One region of the Serratia sp. A07 genome, then DNA from elsewhere that is predicted to be linked to it. Evidence: predicted binding sites of a transcription regulator. Region 1 holds the regulator's gene; each other region holds the start of a gene.
The links. Region 1 encodes PurR, which represses purine synthesis genes. Its sites were predicted from a motif close to CANGCAAACGTTTGCNTG; they were not measured.
Positions count from the first base shown of each region.

Region 2: the regulator PurR is predicted to act here: its motif matches at 2,468-2,485, upstream of pyrD (quinone-dependent dihydroorotate dehydrogenase).
Region 3: the regulator PurR is predicted to act here: its motif matches at 3,135-3,152, upstream of cvpA (colicin V production protein).

Region 1 is NZ_JBZXDO010000006.1:143,884-149,136, forward strand. Features, by position in the region: gene sodB (superoxide dismutase [Fe]) at 1-276, shown strand, start outside; gene cydH (cytochrome bd-I oxidase subunit CydH) at 338-427, opposite strand; gene purR (HTH-type transcriptional repressor PurR) at 752-1,777, shown strand; gene punR (DNA-binding transcriptional activator PunR) at 1,774-2,718, opposite strand; gene punC (purine nucleoside transporter PunC) at 2,842-4,053, shown strand; gene cfa (cyclopropane fatty acyl phospholipid synthase) at 4,397-5,253, shown strand, end outside.
Region 2 is NZ_JBZXDO010000008.1:32,641-37,893, forward strand. Features, by position in the region: gene AC4PR2_RS10805 (YcbX family protein) at 1-632, shown strand, start outside; gene AC4PR2_RS10810 (cell division protein ZapC) at 639-1,187, opposite strand; gene pyrD (quinone-dependent dihydroorotate dehydrogenase) at 1,364-2,374, opposite strand; gene ssuE (NADPH-dependent FMN reductase) at 2,633-3,211, shown strand; gene AC4PR2_RS10825 (aliphatic sulfonate ABC transporter substrate-binding protein) at 3,236-4,201, shown strand; gene ssuD (FMNH2-dependent alkanesulfonate monooxygenase) at 4,222-5,253, shown strand, end outside.
Region 3 is NZ_JBZXDO010000009.1:89,107-94,359, reverse strand. Features, by position in the region: gene accD (acetyl-CoA carboxylase, carboxyltransferase subunit beta) at 1-768, shown strand, start outside; gene folC (bifunctional tetrahydrofolate synthase/dihydrofolate synthase) at 960-2,225, shown strand; gene dedD (cell division protein DedD) at 2,226-2,975, shown strand; gene cvpA (colicin V production protein) at 3,210-3,710, shown strand; gene purF (amidophosphoribosyltransferase) at 3,732-5,249, shown strand.

The sequences.
Region 1 (5,253 bases):
GGCTCTTTCGCTGCGTTCAAAGAGCAGTTCACCGATGCCGCAGTGAAAAACTTCTGTGCAGGCTGGACCTGGCTGGTGAAAAAACCGGACGGCGCGCTGGCGATCGTCAACACCTCCAACGCGGCCACCCCGCTGACCGGTGAAGACAAACCACTGCTGACCGTTGACGTATGGGAACACGCGTATTACATCGATTACCGCAATGCGCGTCCAAAATACCTGGAAAACTTCTGGGCGTTGGTCAACTGGACCTTCGCAGCGGAAAACCTGGCGTAAGCGCAGGTTCTGAGGTGATAAGGCGCAGCCAAGCTGCGCCTTTTTTATAACCGGGGGTAAATCAGTTCAACGCGGCAACGAAGCTGAAAGCGATAATGACCGCCAATGCGCAGACGGTGGTGAACAGCGACATCTTCAATTCGGTATCCATGACAACTCCTTTAAAATGGGCTTTCCTAAGCATAAAAGGCGCACAATTAGTACGTCAAATCATTTTCCCACAGTTCGCCGATTAAATCTTGTTATCATTTCCCGGTTTATAATCTCGATTACCTCTTCCACTTTTGTTCAATATGCGACAAAATTCGCAGTTCACAACTGCGTACCGGCATCCATGCCCCTCCTGATTAAGCGCTGAAGACTTCAACACACTAAAAACTCAGTTTTCGCTTCTCTGGAGAAGGATCTACGTAGGCAAACGATTAACATCACACTTACATGCTGTAAACATGTGAGTTCAGGAGTCATTCCTTACATGGCAACGATTAAAGATGTGGCCAAACGCGCGGGCGTTTCCACCACCACCGTTTCGCACGTCATCAATAAGACTCGTTTCGTCGCCGAAGAGACCAAAGCGGCCGTGTGGGCCGCCATCAAAGAACTGCACTACTCGCCGAGCGCCGTGGCGCGCAGCCTGAAAGTCAATCACACCAAGTCGATCGGCCTGCTGGCCACCTCGAGCGAAGCGCCCTACTTTGCCGAAGTGATCGAGGCGGTGGAAAACAGCTGCTACAGCAAAGGCTACACCCTGATCCTGTGCAACTCGCACAACAATCTCGACAAGCAGCGCGCCTACCTGGCGATGCTGGCGCAAAAGCGCGTCGACGGCCTGCTGGTCATGTGCTCCGAGTACCCCGATCAGCTGCTGGGCATGCTGGAAGACTACCGCAACATCCCGATGGTGGTGATGGACTGGGGCGCCGCGCGCGGCGACTTCACCGACACCATCATCGATAACGCGTTCGAAGGCGGCTATCTGGCCGGCCGTTACCTGATCGAGCGCGGCCACCGCGATATCGGCGCCATTCCGGGCCAGCTGTCGCGCAATACCGGCGGCGGCCGTCACCAGGGCTTTATGAAGGCGCTGCAGGAAGCGCATATCGACATTCGCGAAGAGTGGATCGTCCAGGGTGACTTCGAGCCGGAGTCCGGCTACAAGGCGATGCACCAAATCCTGTCGCAAAAGCAGCGGCCGACCGCGGTATTCTGCGGCGGCGACATCATGGCGATGGGCGCCATCTGCGCCGCCGACGAGCTGGGGCTGCGGGTGCCGCAGGATATTTCCGTGATCGGCTACGACAACGTGCGCAACGCCCGCTACTTCACCCCGGCGCTGACCACCATTCACCAGCCTAAAGAACGCCTGGGCGAAATGGCCTTCACCATGCTGCTGGATCGCATCATCAGCAAACGCGAAGAGTCGCAGGTGATCGAAGTGCATCCGAAGCTGATTGAACGCCGCTCGGTCGCCGACGGCCCGTTCATCGACTACCGCCGCTAATCCCCCGCGCCGGAAGCCTGCGCGGCTTCCGGTTCCGCCTCGCTCAGCCACTCCTGGTTCAGCGTCTCCCCATCGCCCAGATACGCCAGCAGCCAGCTCATCGCCGGTGAGGGTTTATCCTGCTGCCAGGTCAGGCAGCAAGGGCTGGCGGGAAACGGCTGCTGCAGCTGCAACGCCTTCAGCTCACCGCGCTGCACCCGCGGCAGCGCCCGATGTGCCGGCATCATGCCGACGCACAGCCCGGCGCACAAACAGTCGAGCGCCGAAGTCCAGTCCGGCACCACCAGCCGCCGCTGGTTATCCAGCGTCCAGGTGACGCGCTTGGGCAGATTGCGCGAGGTGTCCTCCAGGCAAAGCGAAGGGTACGGCCGCAGCTGATCGTCATTCAGCGGGCCTGTCAGTTGCGCCAGCGGGTGCTGCGGGCTGACCACGCACAGCCAGTTCATATAGCCCATGTCGCGGAAGGCGAAGCCGCCGCCGACCGGCACCGCACGGGTGGCGCCGATCGCCATGTCCGCCCTGCCGTCCACCAAGGCATCCCACACGCCGTTGAACACCTCGGGTTGCAGCATCAGTTCGACGTCGGGGAAATGACGGTAGAAATCCAGCACCAGTTGGCGGCTGCGCTGCGGTTTGACGATGATGTCCACCGCGATATTCAGCTGGCCGCGCCACCCGTTGGCCACCTGCTGACAGTGGCGGCGGGTGTCGAGCATTTTTTTGATAACAACTCGCGCATCTTTGATAAACAGCGCGCCGGCCGGCGTCAACTCCACATCGCGGTGACGCCGCTCAAACAGCGGCACCGCCAGCCATTGCTCCAGCTGCCGTACGGTATAGCTCACCGCCGACGGCACCCGGTGCAGTTCCTGCGCCGCCGCGCTGAAACTGCCGGTGCGCGCCACCGCGTCGACCACTTCAAGAGAATATTCAGACCACATCGCTTTGCCTTCAATTTTTTTAACAGCACTTTGCAAATATTACCGTTTCACAAGCAGAGATCCAGCCGGATACACTGGCCGGCGCTAAAAACCTGCGACATTAAAATATTAACGAGAAATACCATGCGAAATTCCTTTGGCTTTATGTTCTACCTCGCCGGCCTGAGCATGCTGGGTTATCTGGCGACCGATATGTACCTGCCCGCCTTCGGCGCCATGCGGGAAGAACTGCAAATTTCCGCCGGCGCGGTGAGCGCCAGCCTGAGCATCTTCCTGGCCGGCTTCGCCTTCGCGCAGCTGCTGTGGGGGCCGCTCTCCGACCGTCTGGGCCGCAAACCGGTCTTATTGATCGGCCTGACGCTGTTCGCTCTCGGCTGCCTGGGCATGCTGTGGGTAGAGAACGCCGTGCAGCTCTGGATCCTGCGCTTTATTCAGGCCGTCGGCGTCTGTTCCGCCGCCGCCATCTGGCAAGCGCTGGTGGTCGACCGCTATCGCGAAGGCCAGGCCAATCGCGTATTCGCCACCATCATGCCGCTGGTGGCGCTGTCGCCGGCGCTGGCGCCGCTGCTGGGCGCCTGGCTGTTGAACCACGCCAGCTGGCGCGCGATCTTCGCCGTGCTGCTGGCCATCACCGTACTGCTGCTGCTGCCGACGCTGATGCTCAAAGAGCGCGCCAAAACGCAGCCCACCGCCGAGGCGCCAAAAAACGGCGTCAGCTTCTGGCGACTGTTGAAATCCCCGGTGTTCAGCGGCAACGTCACCATGTACGCCGCCTGCTCGGCAGGCTTCTTCGCCTGGCTGACCGGCTCGCCGTTCATCCTCGGTGATATGGGCTATGGCCCGAGCGACATCGGTCTGAGCTATGTGCCGCAGACGCTGGCTTTCCTGCTGGGGGGCTATGGCTGCCGCGCCGCGCTCAAGCGCATCAATGGCAAAACCCTGCTGCCGTGGCTGCTGGTAGCTTATGGTGTCAGCATGGTGGCGCTGTATCTGGTGGCGACCCTGACCGCACCGACGCTCACCACGCTGCTGATCCCGTTCTGCGTGATGGCGCTGGTCAACGGCGCCGGCTATCCGATCATGGTGGCGAATGCGCTGATGCCGTTCCCGGAAAGCAGTGGCAAGGCCGCCGCGCTGCAAAATACGCTGCAGCTGGGGCTGTGTTTTGTGGCGAGCATGCTGGTGTCGGCGTTCATTGCCCAGCCGCTGTTGGCGACGGTGACGGTAATGGTATCGACGGTGATCCTGGCCGCGCTGGGGTATTTCCTGCAGCGGGGAAAAGCCGTTGACGCGCAGCAAAAGGCGCAGCGGGAACATGCTAACTCAGCGTCATAATTACCAAGTTTAATAATCACTTAAAGAATATGCGTGCCGAGTGCGATTTACAGTTGAGTCAACGCCTCGGCACGCCTATACTCAAAAACAACCTTGTAAAGTAACACCTTATAATCTCTATATCTCAATTAGCACTTGTGTACGCGCTTTGCGTCACACTCTTTTTTAAGGATGCGTTTATCCCGCGCCGTTCGCGCCGGGTCGTTTCTTTAAATTTCCTCTGTTCATAGTCGGATATCAGACGCCGCGGGCCTATTTTCCGCCGGTAAACGTATGCACCCGCAGAAATTGTCTAAGCTGTTTCCTAACGGGTCATCAGTCAGAAGAAGGTGATGGAGAAGCTATGAGTTCATCGTGTATAGAAGATCTGAGCATCCAGGACAATCAGTGGTACCGTATCGCGCATGAAATGCTCGGCCTGGCCGGCATTGAAATCAACGGATCGCGCCCCTTCGATATTCAGGTTAAAAACCCCGATTTCTTTAAACGCGTCCTGCAGCAAGGGTCGCTGGGGCTGGGCGAAAGCTATATGGACGGCTGGTGGGAATGCGAGCGGCTGGATATGTTCTTCCAGCGCGTGGTCAGCGCCGGGCTGGAGAAGAAACTCCCCCACCACCTGAAAGATACCCTACGTATCGCCGCCGCGCGCCTGACCAACCTGCAATCGAAAAAGCGCGCCTGGATCGTCGGCAAAGAACATTACGATCTCGGCAACGATCTGTTTACCCTGATGCTCGATCCTTACATGCAATATTCCTGCGGCTACTGGAAAGACGCCACCACGCTGGAGGAAGCGCAGGAAGCGAAGCTGCGGATGATCTGCGAAAAACTGCAGCTGCAGCCAGGTATGCGCCTGCTGGACATCGGCTGCGGCTGGGGCGGTCTTTCCGCCTATGCGGCGAAGCATTACGGCGTGTCGGTAGTCGGCGTAACCATTTCTGCCGAACAGCAGAAGCTGGCTCAGGCGCGCTGCGCCGGGCTGGATGTGCAGATCCTGCTGCAGGATTACCGCGATCTGCATCAGCAGTTCGATCGCATTGTCTCGGTCGGCATGTTCGAGCACGTCGGGCCGAAAAACTACCGCACCTATTTCGACGTGGTGGAGCGCAATCTGGCGCCGCACGGCCTGTTCCTGCTGCACACCATCGGCTCCAACAAGACCGATATGAACGTCGATCCGTGGATCAACAAGTACATTTT
Region 2 (5,253 bases), on a different contig from region 1:
TGCAGCAGCGTTGCCCCGGCAGCATCAAGCTGGAGCAGTTCCGCCCCAATCTGGTGGTGAGCGGCGCAACCGCCTGGGCCGAGGACGGCTGGCAGGTGATCCGCGTCGGCGACGTCATGTTCGATCTGGTGAAACCCTGCAGCCGCTGCGTGCTCACCACCGTCAGCACCGAGCGCGGCCGCAAGCACCCGAGCGGCGAACCGCTGAGCACGCTGCAAAAATTCCGTTCCGCCGACAACGGCGACATCGATTTTGGCCAGAATATGATCGCGCGTAACAGCGGCATCATTCGCGTGGGCGATACGGTGGAAGTGCTGTCGACCAAGCCGCCGCGCCCTTATGGCGCCGGGAAAGTGGTGGAGAGCGTGCAAGCGCCGCAAGACAGCGAGCACAGCGTCACTATCGAATACGAAGGAAAGGTGTTTACCGGCAATAACCAGCAGATCTTGCTCGAGCAGCTGGAACAGCAAGGCATCCGCGTACCTTACTCCTGCCGTGCCGGGATTTGCGGCAGCTGCCGCATTACGTTGCTGAGCGGTGAAGTCGCGCCCCTGAAGAAAAGCGCGCTGGGCGACAACGGCACCATCCTGTGCTGCAGCTGCATCCCGAAAAGTGATTTGACCCTGGCGTAATCCGCCTTATACCGCCCTGTCGTAAGCCGGGGCGGCGCTTTCATCCTGCGCACAGGGTTTCAACCGATCGTGCATCACCTTGATGGCATCGCCCAATACCATGGTGCGGCCGGCGACCGTCAGCTGATTTTGCGCCAGCAGGCACAGGCTGGCGTTATCCCCGGCCTCTACCACCAGCAGGCGCGCTTCCGCGCCGCTTTCCATCACTTTCACCGCCGCCAGCTCGCCGTTTTTCGGCTGCAACGGATAATGCTGCTGCGAAAAATGCCAGCTCTTCGGCATCAGCGGTTTCAGGAAACGGTAGGCGACCAGCGCATTCAACACCAGCTCGGCGCGCTGCTCATGGCTGAGTTTGACCTGTTTGCACTGTTCTTCATAGGTGAAATAAAGGGCAGCGTCGTCCACGCAAAAAGCGCATTCATCGAAGGCGTCCGGCGTTAACATTTTGGCCGGGAAACGTGAACGAAAGATCATACCATTAGCTAAATCCAGCATTAGCCGATCGTGTTCGGCATCAAAATACCAACGCCAATTATCGTCAGGTTTTATCTTCATTTCGTATCCTTCTCGCTGCCTATGCCAACGCTGCACTCACCCTAAAAGGCGATTTTATCACCGATAAAATAGCTTAAACATCGGATAATTCCGCGAACGATATTTATGCTAACGAACAAAATATAGACGAGCCGGGGGCAGAAATAAACCCCCGGAATAAAATGAGAGGAAAAATATTAGATATGGGTAACGATATCTTTAATCAAACGCGGGCCGTGATAGATAAATCCGGAATAAATTTGCAGCAGGCTCGCGCCGGCCTCCATTTTTTCGCGCGCCGCCGTCAGCGAATCGATGCCGCCCACGCCGATAATCGGCAGGCGCCCTTGCAGTTCGGTGGAGAGACGGCGGATCACTTCGGTGCTGCGTGATTGCAACGGACGCCCACTTAACCCGCCCGCTTGTTCGCAGTAATTCAGCCCCTGGATCAATTTTCGATCCAACGTGGTATTGGTGGCGATCACGCCATCGATATTATGCCGCACCAGGCTATCGGCAATTTGGATCAATTCTTCTTCTGAAAGATCCGGCGCGATCTTTACCGCCACCGGCACATATTTGTGATGGCGCGCATGTAATTCCTGCTGCTTATTTTTAATCGCCGCCAAAAGATCGTCCAGCGCTTCGCCATACTGTAAGGATCGTAACCCCGGCGTATTCGGTGACGAGATGTTAATCGCGATATAACCGGCATACGGATAAACTTTATCCATGCAGATCAAATAATCGTCTTTGCCCTGTTCGACCGGGGTGTCTTTATTCTTGCCGATATTGATCCCAAGAATGCCGCCGAAATGGGATTTCTTAACGTTTTCAACCAGATTGTCCACGCCATGGTTATTGAACCCCATGCGGTTGATCAGGCCTTCCGCCTCAACCACGCGGAACAAGCGCGGCTTGTCGTTGCCCGATTGCGGGCGCGGCGTCACGGTGCCGACTTCCACATGGCCGAAGCCCATCGCGCCGAACGCATCGATGCACTCGCCATTTTTATCCAGACCGGCGGCCAATCCCAGCGGGTTTTTAAACGACAGCCCCATGCAGCTGACCGGTTTGGTCGGCACGGACTGACGGACAAGAAACGCTAATGGGGTGCCGGTAATACGGCTGAGCTGACGAAAGGTCACTTCGTGCGCACGTTCCGGATCGAGCTGGAACAACGCTTTCCTGATGAGGGGGTAGTACATGGACTCTCCTGATTTCCCGGTTGCAAACCGGGGGCGTATTATCCGGTATCCCCCGCCCAATTGGAATTGATTAAAGGCAAAAAAAGCGGTTTTTACGCAACCGTTTTCCCGCTTCGCCGCCAAATCGGCGCCAATCCGCTTTTGCGCATATCGAAATCAAAAAATGAGATTTAAAAAACGCGCCCGATTGCTGGTAGGTTTAAAACACTTCCTGTTGATTTTCTAATTAAACCTAACTTTTAGTTATAAGGAGTGGCAATGCGCGTTATATCACTGGCCGGCAGCCCACGCATCCCATCACGTTCCGCCGCACTGCTCGCGCTGAGCCAGAACTGGCTGCGGCAGCAAGGGGTGGAAGTGACGGCTTATACCCTGCACGACTTCGATGCCGAAGACCTGCTGTATGCCAACTTCAACAGCCCGGCGATCAAGGCGTTTGCCGACCAGCTGGCGCAGGCCGACGGCCTGCTGATTTCCACGCCGGTTTATAAAGCGTCGTTTTCCGGCGCGCTGAAGACCTTGCTGGATCTGCTGCCGGAACGCGCTCTGGATCATAAGGTAGTGCTGCCGCTGGCAACCGGCGGTTCGATCGGCCACATGCTGGCGGTGGACTATGCGCTCAAACCGGTGCTGGCAGCGTTGAAAGCGCAGGAAGTGCTGCACGGCGTATTCGCCGACGACAGCCAGGTCCAACTGACCGGTGAAGGCGCCACGCTCACCGACGCCGTCGCTACCCGGCTGGAAGAGGCGTTGGCCAGTTTTTATCTGGCGCTTGGCCGCCGCAAACCGCCCGCGCTGCGCGTCGCCTCGCCGCTGGCGGCGCGTCAGACCGCCTGAAAGGCCTGGAAAAGGAGAGCCTGAATGAAAAAACGCATCGCTTTACGGCGCTGGCTGAGCGCCGCTACCCTCACTGGCCTGCTGTCGCTGGTCTGGGCCAATGCCGCCGCTGCGCAGGATCCGGCGCAGTTCCGCATCGGCTACCAAAAAGGATCGGTCAGCCTGGTGCTGGCGAAGAGCCACCGGCTGCTGGAGGAACGTTTCCCCGCCACCCGCATCAGCTGGATCGAGTTTCCCGCCGGCCCGCAGATGCTGGAGGCCTTGAACGTCGGCAGCATAGATCTGGGCAGCACCGGAGATATTCCGCCGATCTTCGCGCAGGCGGCCGGCGCTGACCTGCTGTATGTCGGCGTTGAGCCGCCCAAACCCAAGGCGGAAGTGATCCTGGTGCCGGAAAACAGCCCGATAAAAAACGTCGCCGATCTGAAAGGCCATAAGGTCGCCTTCCAGAAAGGATCCAGTTCGCACAATCTGCTGCTGCGATCGCTGCAAAAGGCCGGCCTGCAGTTCACCGATATCCAGCCCGCCTATCTGACGCCCGCCGATGCGCGCGCCGCCTTCCAACAGGGCAACGTCGACGCCTGGGCCATCTGGGATCCTTATTATTCCGCCGCGCTGCTGCAGGGCGGCGTGCGAGTGCTCGGCGACGGCACCGATCTGAACCAGACCGGTTCCTTCTATCTGGCGGCGCGCCCCTATGTCGAAGCCAACGGCGCCTTTATCAGCCAGGTCTTGACGGTGCTGACCCAGGCCGATGCGCTCACCCGCAGCGACCGGGCGCAAAGCGTGACCCTGCTGGCTAACGCCATGGGGCTGCCGGAACCGGTGATCGCCAGCTATCTGGATCACCGCCCGCCGACCGCCATCACACCGCTCGATGCGCGGACGATCGCCGCGCAGCAGCAAACCGCCGACCTGTTTTACGCCAACCGGCTGGTGCCGGTGAAGGTTGACATCTCGCAACGCATCTGGCGCCCAACCGCACAATAACTCATGGGAGAAGATTAACGATGAGCCTGAACGTTTTCTGGTTTTTACCCACCCACGGCGACGGCCACTATCTTGGCAGCGCACAGGGCGCGCGCAGCGTCGATCACGGTTATTTGCAGCAGATCGCCCAGGCGGCGGATCGGCTGGGATTCGGTGGGGTACTGATCCCCACCGGCCGCTCGTGCGAAGACTCCTGGCTGGTGGCCGCCTCGCTGATCCCGGTCACCCAGCGGCTGAAGTTTTTGGTCGCGCTGCGGCCGGGCATCATCTCCCCTACGCTGGCGGCGCGCCAGGCGGCGACGCTGGATCGCCTGTCCAATGGGCGTGCGCTGTTCAATCTGGTCACCGGCGGCGATCCGGAAGAGCTGGCGGCCGAGGGGCTGCACCTGAGCCATGAAGAGCGCTACGAAGCCTCAACCGAGTTCACCCATATCTGGCGCCGGGTGCTGGAAGGCGAAACCGTCGATTTCGACGGCAAGCATATTCAGGTGAAAGGCGCCAAACTGCTCTTCCCGCCGGTGCAGCAGCCGCGCCCGCCGCTCTATTTCGGCGGATCCTCCGCCGCCGCGCAGGATCTGGCCGCCGAACAGGTAGAACTGTATCTCACCTGGGGAGAGCCGCCGGCGCAGGTTAAAGAGAAGATCGAAGAGGTGCGCGCCAAAGCAGCGGCGAAAGGCCGCCAGGTACGCTTCGGTATCCGCCTGCATGTCATCGTGCGTGAAAGCACCGAAGAGGCCTGGCGCGCCGCCGACCGGCTGATCGCGCACCTCGATGAGGAAACCATCGCTAACGCGCAGCAGGCCTTTGCGCGTTTCGACTCCGTCGGCCAACGGCGCATGGCGGCGCTACACGGCGGCAAAAAGGATAACCTGGAGATCAGCCCGAACCTGTGGGCCGGCATCGGCCTGGTGCGCGGCGGCGCCGGCACCGCGCTGGTGGGAGACGGCCCGACGGTCGCGGCGCGCATGCAGGAATATGCCGATCTGGGCATCGACACCTTTATTCTCTCCGGCTATCCGCATCTGGAAGAGGCCTACCGCGTCGGCGAACTG
Region 3 (5,253 bases), on a different contig from region 1:
TGTCCGAAGTGCGACCACCACATGCGTATGGGCGCGCGCGCGCGTCTGCATACCCTGCTGGACGAAGGCAGCGAAGTGGAGCTGGGCAGCGATCTGGAGCCGAAAGACGTTCTGAAATTCAAGGATTCCAAGCGCTATAAAGATCGCCTGGTCGCCGCACAGAAAGCGACCGGCGAGAAAGACGCGCTGGTGGTGATGAAGGGCACGCTGTACGGCATGCCGATCGTCGCCGCGTCCTTCGAATTCGCCTTCATCGGCGGCTCGATGTCTTCCGTGGTCGGCGCGCGCTTCGTGCGTGCGGTTGAGCAGGCGCTGGAGGACAACTGTCCGCTGGTGTGCTTCTCCGCCAGCGGCGGCGCGCGCATGCAGGAAGCGCTGATGTCGCTGATGCAGATGGCGAAAACCAGCGCGGCGTTGGCCAAAATGCAGGAGCGCGGCTTGCCGTACATCTCCGTGCTGACCGACCCGACCATGGGCGGCGTTTCTGCCAGCTTGGCGATGCTGGGCGACATCAACATCGCCGAGCCGAAAGCGCTGATCGGCTTTGCGGGCCCGCGCGTCATCGAGCAGACCGTGCGCGAGAAATTGCCGCCGGGCTTCCAGCGCAGCGAGTTCCTGATCGAAAAAGGCGCGATCGACATGATCGTTCGCCGTCCGGAAATGCGCCAAACGTTGGCGAGCATTCTGTCCAAGCTGACCAACCAGCCGCAGCCGCATTTCGATGAGGCCGCGCCGGTCATTGAGCCGGAGCCGCAGGCCGACGCCTGAGGCAAAGACAGATCCCGCCCGGGTTCAGCCGCCACTTTGTGGCTAAGTGACGGCTGATGCCCGTTCCCTGCCGGTCGCAGCCCTTCTCGCTGCGGTTTGCAGGTTGGCGGCAGTCACGAAGCGCATCGCCTTTACCGCGGTGAGGGTGGTGCCCTGATGGATTAATGAACCCAAGTTCAGTGATGGGACTCATGCAAAACCACCAAATTCCCCAAGCCACGTCGCCATTGAGCTCGTGGCTTTATTATCTGGAACGTCTGCACAGCCAGGCGATCGAACTCGGCCTTGAGCGCGTACAGCGCGTCGCGGCGCATCTGGATTTACTGACCCCCGCTCCCACGGTGTTCACCGTTGCCGGCACCAACGGCAAAGGCACCACCTGTCGTACCCTCGAAGCCATTCTGCTGGCCGCCGGCCTGCGCGTCGGCGTCTACAGTTCGCCGCATCTGGTGCGCTATACCGAACGCGTGCGCATTCAGGGGGAAGAGCTGAGCGAAGCGGAGCACAGCCGCTCGTTCGCCGCCATTGAAGCCGGCCGCGGCGAAACGTCGCTGACCTATTTCGAATTCGGCACCCTGTCGGCGCTGCAGCTGTTCAAACAGGCGCGGCTCGACGTGGTGATCCTGGAAGTGGGGCTGGGCGGGCGTCTCGACGCCACCAACATCGTCGATCCGAGCGTGGCGGTGATCACCAGCATCGCGCTCGATCACACCGACTGGCTGGGCAACGATCGCGAAAGCATCGGCCGCGAGAAGGCCGGCATTTTCCGCAGCGGCAAGCCGGCGGTGGTGGGCGAACCCGACATGCCGGACAGCATTCGTCAGGTTGCCGAAACGCTGGGCGCGCCGCTGTATCGCCGCGGCGAAGCCTGGAGCTTCAGCGAGCAGGGCGATCGCTGGCAGTGGCAGGGCGGCGACACGCTGCTGACCGATCTGCCGACGCCGAACGTACCGCTGGCCAACGCCGCTACCGCGCTGGCGGCGCTGAACTGCTCCCCGCTGGAAATCGACGAACGCGCGATCTTCACCGGGCTGCAACAGGCGACGCTGCCGGGGCGTTTCCAGATCGTGCGGCGGGAGCCGACGCTGATCCTCGACGTGGCGCACAACCCGCACGCCGCCGGCTATCTGGCCGGGCGCCTGGCCAAACTGCCGCGCGACGGCGGCAAGGTGCGCGCGGTGGTGGGCATGCTGTCGGACAAAGACATCGCTGGCACGCTGGCCTGCCTCAGCGAGCAGGTGGATGAATGGTACTGCGCACCGCTCGACGGGCCGCGTGGCGCCAGCGTCGAACAGCTGGCGCAACATCTGACGGAACCGCGCCGCTTTAATGATGTCGAAACTGCCTGGCGGCAGGCTATGCAGGATGCTGATAAACAGGATATTGTGATCGTCTGTGGATCGTTCCACACCGTGGCGCAGGTGATGGCGGCGTTAGACGAGATGCGGGGAGTGTGAGTGGCGAGTAAATTTCAGAACCGACTGGTCGGAACCGTGATTCTGGTGGCGCTGGGGGTAATCATCCTGCCAGGGCTGCTGGACGGCAAAAAGAAGCATTACGAGGATGAATTCGCGGCCATTCCGTTGGTGCCGAAGGCGGGCGATGTCGAAGAGAACGACGTGCTGCCGCCGGTGACGCAGCCGCTGCCGGCACAGCCGCCGGAAGGGGCGGGCGCGCTGGTCGAGCAGCAGGCGGCCAACGAAGCGGCGGCGCAACAGGCGGCGCGGCAGACTGCCCAACAGCCGACGCAGGTGGCACCGCCGCCGGTCGAAACGCGTCCTCAACCGGTGCCGCAGCCCAAGCCGAAACCGGTAGAAACCAAACCGGTAGAAGTGAAGCCGAAACCGACGCCGCAACCGAAGCCGGTGGAAGTGAAGCCGGCGCCGAAGCCGGAACCGAAACCTGAACCGACGCCGAAGCCTGAACCGGCACCGCAGCCGAAACCGGCGGAAGAAAAAGCGCCGGCTGGACAAGCCTATGTCGTGCAGCTCGGGGCGTTGAAAAACGCCGCCAAGGCGAACGAGATTGTCGCCTCGCTGCGCCTCTCGGGCTATCGCGCCTTTACCGTGCCGTCAACGCCGGTGCAGGGGCAGATCACCCGCATCTACGTTGGCCCGGACGCTTCCAAGCAGAAGCTGCAGGCGGCGCTGCCGTCGCTGAACTCGATCAGCGGGCTGAGCGGGCAGGTGAAGCCGTACGGCCGTTAAACCCCGCGGGGGCGCAGCACGATGCGCCCCTGAATTAAGGAGTGGTGGAGAGAAAGCGAGAAAAACCGCGCCTTTTACAGGCGAAATCACCTATGTAGGCGCGGCGATTGGGAATTTTTTGATCGCCGCTTTTTATTTGTAACGTGGTAGGAAATCCCCTACGCAAACGTTTTCTTTTTCTGTTAGAATTCGCCGCGAATTGGATGCAGGGGCGATTCATCATTGGAATAGTTCATGGTCTGGATTGATTACGTCATTATAGCGGTGATTGGATTTTCGGCTCTGGTGAGCCTGATCCGAGGGTTTGTTCGCGAAGCATTGTCACTTGTGACATGGGGATGTGCGTTTTTTGTTGCCAGCCATTTCTACTCTTACCTTGCGGTCTATTTCACTCGTTTTGAAGATGAACTGGTGCGAAACGGCATCGCGATCGCGATTTTGTTCATCGCGACCTTGATCGTAGGGGCTATTGTTAACTATGTGATTAGCTCACTGGTAGAGAAAACCGGGTTGTCGGGCACCGACCGCGTGTTGGGCATCTGCTTCGGCGCGCTGCGCGGAGTGTTGATCGTCGCGGCGATCCTGTTCTTCCTGGATACCTTTACCGGCTTCTCACAAAGCGCCGACTGGAAACAGTCGCAGCTCATTCCCCAGTTCAGTTACGTCATCAGGTGGTTCTTTGACTACCTGCAGAGCACGTCGAGTTTCTTGCCGACCCAATTGCCGGGGCGGTAGCGCTGATGAGGAAAAGACAACATGTGCGGTATTGTCGGTATCGCCGGTTTCATGCCGGTAAACCAGTCGATTTATGATGCGCTGACGGTGCTTCAGCACCGTGGCCAGGATGCCGCAGGCATCGTCACCATTGACGCCCACAACGGGTTCCGTTTGCGTAAAGCCAACGGCCTGGTGAAGGATGTGTTTGAGGCGCGCCATATGCAACGCTTGCAGGGCAACATGGGCATTGGCCATGTGCGTTACCCGACGGCCGGCAGCTCGAGCGCCTCTGAGGCCCAGCCTTTCTACGTCAACTCGCCGTTCGGCATTACGCTGGCCCACAACGGCAACCTGACCAACGCCCATGAGCTGCGCCAAAATCTGTTCGAAAGCGGCCGCCGCCATGTCAACACCACCTCCGACTCGGAAATCCTGCTGAACGTGCTGGCCAGCGAGCTGGACCGCTTCCCGCACTACCCGCTGGAGGCCGACAACATCTTTACCGCGGTCGCCGCCATGCATCAGCAACTGCGCGGCGCTTACGCCTGCGTGGCGATGATCATCGGCCACGGCCTGCTGGCGTTCCGCGACCCGAACGGCATTCGCCCGCTGGTGATCGGCAAGCGCACGCTGGAGGATGGCCGCAGCGAGTACATGGTGGCCTCCGAGAGCGTGGCGCTGGATACCCTGGGCTTTGAGTTCCTGCGCGACGTGGCACCGGGCGAAGCGGTGTACATCACCACCAAGGGCCAGCTGTTCACCCGCCAGTGCGCGGAGAACCCGAAAACCAACCCGTGCCTGTTCGAATACGTTTATTTCGCGCGCCCGGACTCCTTTATGGACAAGATCTCGGTCTACAGCGCCCGCGTGCGCATGGGCCAGAAGCTGGGTGAGAAGATCGCCCGCGAGTGGGAAGATCTGGACATCGACGTGGTGATCCCGATTCCGGAAACCTCCTGCGACATCGCGCTGGAGATCGCGCGCATTCTCGAGAAGCCATACCGCCAGGGCTTCGTGAAGAACCGCTACGTCGGCCGCACCTTCATCATGCCGGGCCAGCAGGCGCGTCGCCAGTCGGTGCGCCGCAAGCTGAACGCCAACCGCGCCGAGTTCCGCGACAAGAACGTGCTGCTGGTGGATGATTCCATCGTGCGCGGCACCACGTCGGAACAGATCGTCGAGATGGCGCGCGAAGCGGGCGCCAAGCGCGTGTACCTGGCTTCCGCCGCGCCGGAAGTGCGCTTCCCGAACGTCTACGGCATCGACATGCCGAGCGCCAACGAACTGATCGCCCACGGGCGTGAAGTGGATGAAATCCGCCAGATCATCGGCGCCGACGGGCTGATTTTCCAGGACCTGGACGATCTGATCGAAGCGGTGCGCGAAGAGAACCCGGACATCACCCAGTTCGAATGTTCGGTGTTCAACGGCATCTACGTGACCAAAGACGTCGACCAAAGCTATCTGGAATACCTGGAGTCGCTGCGCAGCGACGACGCCAAGGCGCTGCGGGTGCAAACCGAAGCGGAAAATCTGGAACTGCACAACGAAGGCTAACCGC